2 regions of the Cerasibacillus sp. genome follow, and region 2 is predicted to be linked to the other one. Evidence: riboswitches for the same ligand, from Rfam matches in the RefSeq annotation. Region 2 holds a riboswitch; the other holds the start of a gene.
What was found. A riboswitch is a leader RNA that binds a small molecule or an ion and turns the genes downstream of it on or off. The one in region 2 is predicted to bind S-adenosylmethionine.
Positions count from the first base shown of each region.

Region 1: it holds a riboswitch for S-adenosylmethionine, as region 2 does, so the genes downstream of both, VIG73_RS00505 (methionine ABC transporter ATP-binding protein) here and VIG73_RS03150 (O-acetylhomoserine aminocarboxypropyltransferase/cysteine synthase family protein) in region 2, are expected to answer to the same signal.

Region 1 covers NZ_DATBTY010000003.1:66,186-70,238, forward strand. Annotated here, with positions in the region: gene VIG73_RS00500 (aldehyde dehydrogenase family protein) at 1-1,181, shown strand, start outside; SAM riboswitch class I at 1,323-1,432, shown strand; gene VIG73_RS00505 (methionine ABC transporter ATP-binding protein) at 1,528-2,562, shown strand; gene VIG73_RS00510 (methionine ABC transporter permease) at 2,543-3,205, shown strand; gene VIG73_RS00515 (MetQ/NlpA family ABC transporter substrate-binding protein) at 3,256-4,053, shown strand, end outside.
Region 2 covers NZ_DATBTY010000018.1:66,112-70,164, forward strand. Annotated here, with positions in the region: gene VIG73_RS03140 (peptide MFS transporter) at 1-994, shown strand, start outside; gene VIG73_RS03145 (DUF1269 domain-containing protein) at 1,126-1,692, shown strand; SAM riboswitch class I at 1,752-1,845, shown strand; SAM riboswitch class I at 1,944-2,061, shown strand; gene VIG73_RS03150 (O-acetylhomoserine aminocarboxypropyltransferase/cysteine synthase family protein) at 2,144-3,442, shown strand; gene VIG73_RS03155 (homoserine O-acetyltransferase/O-succinyltransferase family protein) at 3,457-4,053, shown strand, end outside.

The DNA.
Region 1 (4,053 bases), on a different contig from region 2:
AACTAGAAACACTAGATAACGGAAAACCAATTCGCGAAACAATGAATGCGGATGTTCCTCTATCCATTGAACATTTCCGTTATTATGCAGGATGGGCGACTAAAATTGTCGGTCAAACCATTCCTGTACAAGGGAATTATTTTAACTATACTCGGCATGAGCCAGTTGGAGTTATTGGGTCTATTATTCCTTGGAACTTCCCACTAATGATGGCAGCATGGAAACTTGGTGCATCACTTGCTACAGGATGTACAGTTGTTATGAAACCGGCGATGAATACACCACTATCTGTCTTATATTTAGCAAAATTGGCAAGAGAAGCAGGCTTCCCTGATGGGGTCATTAATATTCTTCCTGGTAGTGGACGTTCTGTTGGACAAGCACTTGTTGATCATCCACAAGTGAATAAGATTGCCTTTACGGGATCAACACCTGTTGGTAAATCCATTATGAAATCAGCAGCAGACACAATGAAACGTGTCACACTGGAATTAGGTGGAAAATCACCAAATATTATTCTACCTGATGCTGATTTATCAAAAGCAATCCCTGGTGCTCTTCAAGGTATTATGTTCAACCAAGGACAAGTATGTAGTGCAGGAAGCCGTATTTTCATTCAAAAAGATATGTACGACAATGTCTTAGCTGAATTAGAAAACCATGCCAAACAAATTAAGCAAGGTAATGGTTTAGATAAAGAAACGACAATGGGACCATTAATTTCTGCACAACAACAAAAAACAGTCACAGACTATATTGAAAAAGGACTCCAAGAAGGAGCAGAGTTAGTAACTGGTGGGCATATCCCATTTGAAAATGGTTATTTCGTTGCACCAACAATTTTCGCTAACGTTGATAATAAAATGACGATAGCCCAAGAGGAAATATTTGGACCGGTTGTAGCTGCTATTCCTTTTGATAATATGGACGATTTAGTTGTTAAAGCGAATGACTCAGATTTCGGTTTAGCTGCAGGAATTTGGACAGAGAATTTACGCGATGCCCATTACCTAGCACACAACTTAAAGGCCGGGACAGTCTGGATTAACACATATACTGCTTTTGATGCTGCGGCACCATTTGGTGGATACAAACAATCTGGAATCGGACGTGAAATGGGTAGTTACGCTTTAGATAACTATACGGAAGTTAAATCTGTATGGGTGAATTTAGATAAATAAGTTTTAAGAGGAGGCTTTTCCTCCTCTTTTTATTTAATTGACTTGTCTCAATCATTTTATTTTACAAAAGACCTTGACTTTCTATTCTTTTCGGCTTAGACTAGCATATAAATCTTTTTATAAAATTAAATACTTGATCATTTCTTATCAAGAGAGATTGAGGGACAGGCCCGATGACATCTCGGCAGCAGATTCTATTTAAGAAAACTGTGCCAATTCCTGCAAATACGTTCGTATTTGAAAGATGAGAAGAATGATTCTTTTACTAGAATCCCTCTTTTCTTACTTGATAAGAAAAGGGGGATTTTTAATTAACAACATGAATGAACGTAAGGGGGACCTGTTGATGATTGAGTTTAGAAATGTATCTAAGACATTTACATCTGGTAAACGGAAAGTACATGCCGTAAACGATGTATCACTGACCGTTGAAGAAGGTGATATCTTCGGCATTATCGGATTCAGTGGAGCAGGAAAGAGTACGTTATTACGGCTCGTTAATATGTTAGAGCGTCCGTCTTCTGGATCTGTCCATATTCAAGGGGTTGATATTTCGAAGTTATCGCAAAGAGAATTACGACAACGCCGGCAAAATATCGGTATGATCTTTCAAAACTTTAATTTGTTCAATGCACGGACAGTTGCTGGGAATGTGGCTTATCCATTGAAGCTAGTGGGTACGCCAAAACAGGAGCGCGAAAAACGCGTGATGGAACTACTCCGTTTTGTCGGACTAGAAGATAAAGCGAAAGACTTTCCAGATCAATTATCAGGGGGACAAAAGCAGCGTGTCGGCATTGCACGTGCTCTCGCTAATTCACCGGATATACTCATTTGTGATGAGGCGACATCAGCACTTGATCCCGATACGACCGCTGACATTTTAAAATTATTAAAAAACGTTAACCGCGACCTTGGAATCACGATTTTACTCATTACACATGAAATGAACGTTATTCAGCAAATTTGTAATAAAGTAGCGGTGATGGAGAAGGGGGAAGTGATTGAAACAGGGGATGTGTTTGAGACCTTTACTAATCCGAAGCATCCTACGACAAAGCGCTTTGTTCAATCTGTACAACAAGATTTACCATCGAAACATATTTTAGAAAAATGGCAGTCAAATGGTGGAGAAACTCTATATCGAATAATTTTCAAAGGAGACATTACAAACGAACCGATTCTATCAACAGTTACAAGGAAACATGGTGTTGATTTCAATATTGTTTATGGATCTGTTCGAGAATTACAGGATAAATTATTCGGTAATTTATTGATTTCATTTACTGGAAATAAAGAAGCCATTAACCAAGTCTTACAAGAATTAGAAGAACTCGTTGACATCAAGGAGGTTACAAAAGATGAAAGTGGATTGGTCTAGTTTTTGGCCACAAATCGTTGAAGCAACTGGACAGACGATTACGATGGTCGTTATGACACTCATTTTTGGGTCAATTATTGGCATTACGGTTGGACTCTTACTATTTGTAACGAGGGAAAACAATATTTTAGAAAATAAGCTTGTTTTTCAAGTATTAAACATCATTATTAATATCATTCGCCCGATCCCGTTTATTATTTTCATTGTCGCGATTTCACAGTTAACACGGCTTGTTGTCGGGACGACGATTGGAACAGTGGCAGCAATTTTTCCAATGACGATTGTAGCTAGTTTTACGATTGCCAGAGTCGTAGAAAATAACCTCGTTAGTATTGACCCTGGCGTGATTGAAGCAGCACAAGCGATGGGGGCAAGTCCATTACGAATCATATTTACTGTGTTAATTCCAGAGGCATTAGGGCCACTCATTTTAGGGCTAACCTTTGTTTCTGTTGGTTTGATTGATTTCTCAGCAGTAGCAGGAACTGTCGGTGGCGGGGGACTAGGTCATATTGCCATGACTTATGGTTACCAACGATTTGACGGGACAGTCATGCTTGTTACTGTCTTAATCCTAATTGTCATGGTTCAGTTGGCCCAATGGATTGGAAACACTTTATCTAAACTTGTTATGCGACGTTAATTATCGGAAAACACACTAAAAAAACATAAAAACAAAGGGAGCGTATCAACATGAGAAAGTTTTTAGTCTTTTTATCAATGATTGCTGTATTATTTTTAGTAGCCTGCTCAGGAGATGACAATGCAGGGGATTCAGGAGACAAAGTGAAAGTGAAAATCGGGGTTAATGGTGCAGATGGTGAACTTTGGCCGATTTTAAAAGAAAAAGCAGCCAAAGAGAACATTGAAATTGAATTAATCGAATTTCAAGATTACACACTCCCGAACAATGCGTTAGCACAAGGGGATCTTGATATGAATGCTTTTCAACATATTGCATTTCTTGGGCAGTATGTCAAAGAAAGTGGCGAAGATATTGTACCCATCGGATCAACGATGTTAGCACCGATGGGATTATATTCCGAAAAAATCAAAGACGTGTCAGAGCTACAAAAAGGAGATAAAATCGCCATTCCAGATGATCCATCAAATCAAGCGCGGGCACTTCGTCTTCTTGAAGGAGCCGATTTAATTACATTAGCCGATGATTTCGGTATGTTTGGTGACCCGTCACAAGTCGTTGACAATCCATTAAACTTGGAGATTATTCCAATGACAGCCCAACAAACACCACGTGTCTTACCTGATGTCGCAGGCTCAATCATTAATAATGGAATAGCTGGTCAAGCTGGCTTCTCACCAAATGAGGATCCAATCTTAAAAGAAGAAGTAACAGATGATAGTACACATCCATATGTTAACGTGCTTGCTGTTCGTAGTGAAGATAAAAACAATGAAACCTATTTACGTCTCGTAGAATTATATCAAGATGCAGATGTTGAAGAAGCGATTAAAAAAGATACAAATGAT
Region 2 (4,053 bases):
GGGTGCATTCATTGCGCCATTTATCGTCGGAACGTTGGGACAAAAATATAATTACCACCTCGGTTTCGGAATGGCAGCAATTGGTATGTTATTAGGGCTTATAGTTTTTGTAGTTACAAAAAAGAAAAACTTAGCTCTTGCTGGAACTCAAGTACCGAACCCATTACAGCCAGATGAAAAGGCTAGAGTGATTAAAAGAATTGTAATCGGACTCTTAATTATTGTCGGATTAGGTTTTGCAACAATCCCTACGAACATATTAACCATTAATCGTTTCACTATTTTAATTAGTCTTTTAGGGATTATTATTCCAACTGCATACTTCATCCTCATGTATCGCAGTGAAAAAACAACGAGTGTGGAAAAATCACGACTACTTGCTTATATTCCACTATTTATTACATCTGTCTTGTTCTGGGCAATCTATGAACAAGGAGCGATTATTTTAGCAGAATATGCTGATAAACGAACACAGTTAGAGATTTTTGGTATCCAATTACATTCGTCATGGTTCCAATCTCTCAGCCCACTATTTGTTATTACGTTGGCACCGATATTCGCCACTTTATGGATTAAATTAGGTGAACGTCAACCATCAACAACACGCAAATTTTCATTTGGTCTATTCTTTGCTGGGCTATCATTTATAATCATGATTGTGCCAGCTTTCATGTATGGAACAGAGGCACTTGTCCATCCTATCTGGTTAACATTAAGTTTTCTATTAGCTGTTATTGGGGAACTCTGTTTATCACCAGTTGGATTATCAGCAACAACAAAACTAGCACCAGCAGCTTTCTCTGCCCAAACAATGAGTCTCTGGTTTTTATCAAACGCTGCAGCACAAGCGCTTAACGCTCAGCTCGTAAAACTATATACGCCTGAAACTGAAGTCTTTTACTTCGGATTAATTGGTGGAACGGCTGTAGCACTCAGTTTCCTATTATTTATAGTAGCTCCGAAAATTCAAAAATATATGATTGGTGTTAAATAAAATTCGTCACACAACCCTAATCTGAGACATACAGATTAGGGTTTTTTATGTATAAACTGATTTAGCAAATATTCTCTTTTTCCATTCTTCTATGATAAGATGAGAGTGAATAAAAGAATTGAGGTGATCGTGTGGGTAAGCGTGTTTTCATCATGACATTTGAAGAAGACAGTAAATCATATCAAGCATTTTCAGAGCTTAAACAATTACATGTTGCAAAAAAAGTTCAAATCGAACAGATGGCAGTCATAACGAATAGTGTTGAAGAAAAACTGCAAATAAAAGATTTCATGGATATGACCGGACCAGATAAAACATCTCGTGGTAGTCTAATCGGTTTATTGATTGGTATTTTAGGAGGACCAATTGGCATGTTATTAGGATGGGTATCTGGTACAATGATTGGTGCTTCAGGTGATGCCCGTGAAGTACGAGATGCGATGTCAGTCTTTGATCAAACGCTATCAATGATCTCTCCGGGGAAAACTGGACTAATGGTCATTGCAACTGCTGAAAGTCGTGATACATTACAAGACTTAGCCTATGATGAATTAGAAGGTGGCAGACTATTACAACTTGACTTAGAACTTGTTAAAGAAGAAATTGAACGTGCAAGACAAACAGAACGTGAACTGCAACAAGAAGCCAAAAAGCGTTGGTTCGATAAAGACAAAGCAAAACGAAACGACGAACAATAAAAAAATACCCTTGACATTTATCTGAATTATGACTACAATGTCATATAACCTTATAAATAAACTTATCAAGAGTGGTGGAGGGACAGGCCCGATGAAACCCAGCAACCTCATATGAAGGTGCTAATTCCTGCAGCAAGAGCTGAAAGATAAGAGATGATACTCCTCTTTCAGTTATTAGCGAAAGAGGTTTTTTGTTTTAGTCATAGAAAAATCTTTAAGCCATAGGATTTAAATAAAAATTAAATAACAAACTCTTATCGAGAGAGGTGGAGGGATTAGGCCCTGTGAAACCTCGGCAACCTTCAGAGTAATCTTCTGAAACGGTGCTAAATCCTACTCTTGGGGAGCTCCCAATGAGAAAGATGAGAGGGAAGAGTAATTTATTATAAACTCCCCTTTCGTCTATACGATGAAAGGGGTTTTTATATATCAAAAATAAGGGGAGAAACAAATGAGTAACAAAACATTAAAGTTCGACACATTACAAGTTCATGCTGGTCAGGAGGTTGACCCGACAACAGGGTCACGGGCTGTACCCATCTATCAAACAACATCTTATGTTTTTAACAGCGTCGAGCATGGAGCAAATTTATTTTCACTAAAAGAAGAAGGTAATATTTATACGCGCATCATGAACCCGACAACCGATGTATTTGAAAAACGAATTGCCGCCTTGGAAGGTGGAATCGGTGCACTTGCCCTTGCATCTGGGGCAGCCGCAATAACAAATGCGATTATTAATATCGCAGGTACAGGTGACAACATTGTTTCAGCAGGCACATTATATGGTGGAACGTACAATCTTTTTTCGACCACCCTACCTAAGCTCGGTATTACGACAACCTTTGTCAATCCAGATGACCCAGAAAATTTTAAGTGTGCAATTACCGATAAGACAAAGGCCTTATTTTTGGAAACAATTGGGAATCCAGGCATTAATCTTGTTGATATTGAAAAAGTAGCTGACATCGCCCATGCACACGATATACCATTAATCATCGATAACACCTTTGGCACGCCATATCTCATCCGTCCAATCGAGTACGGAGCTGATATAGTCATTCACTCAGCGACGAAGTTTATCGGTGGTCACGGAACATCGATTGGTGGTGTGATTGTCGATGGTGGGAATTTTAACTGGCTTGATAACGAGAAATTTCCTGAATTTAATGAACCAGACTCGAGCTACCATGGCATGACATATGCCAAAGATGTTGGTACAGCCGCCTTTATTACGAAAGCACGTGTACAACTATTAAGGGATACGGGTGCTACTTTAAGCCCATTTCATTCATTTTTATTTTTACAAGGGTTAGAAACTCTTTCCTTACGCGTGGAAAAACATGTCGCTAATACGAAGAAAATTGTCCAATTTTTAAATGAACATCCACTCGTTTCATGGGTGAACTATCCAAATCTAAAAGGAAACAAATATTATGATTTAGCCCAAACCTATTTTCCAAACGGAGCTGGATCAATCTTTACATTCGGAATTAAAGGTGGCGTTAAAGAAGGCAGCCGCTTTATCGAAGTCTTACAATTATTTTCTCATCTAGCAAATGTTGCGGATGCGAAATCACTTGTCATTCATCCAGCAAGCACGACACATGCCCAATTAAGTGAAGAGCAACAGCGACAAGCCGGTGTGACACCTGATATGATTCGCCTGTCCATCGGTCTTGAGGACGCAGACGATTTATTACAAGATATTGACCAAGCACTTAAAATAGCAGTTCAAGCAAATGAATGAAAATGAGGTGATTGGTGGTGTTATATGTTAACCGACATTTGCGCTCGATTAAACGATTAAAGCAACAAGGGATTTGCATTAAAGATAATAATCAACATTCCAACCGAACAATTCGCTTATTAATTGTTAATTTAATGCCGAAAAAAATAGATACGGAGTTTCAATTTCTTTCGCTTATTGGGAGCTTGCCACTTGATGTAACGGTTGACTTTTTACACATGAAAAGCCATAAGCCAAAAAATTCCGATAGCGCATATTTGGCCAAAGCATATAAAACATTCCACGATATTCAGGAATTAACCTATGACCGTGTCATTATTACTGGTGCACCACTTGAATTTATACCTTTTTCAGAGATACATTATTGGGAAGAGCTAACAAAAATATTTTCTTATACACATCAACATGCTGCTTCCACCCTGTATATCTGTTGGGCAGCAGTCGCTGGTTTGTATTACCATCACGATTTAAAGAAGTTGACGACAGTTAGGAAAATATTTGGCATCTTCCCACATACAATCTGTGAAAAACACGACTTACTAAATGGATTAAATAACGGTTTCTTGATGCCCCATTCACGCTATGTCTACCTAAATGAAGCTGAAATAAAT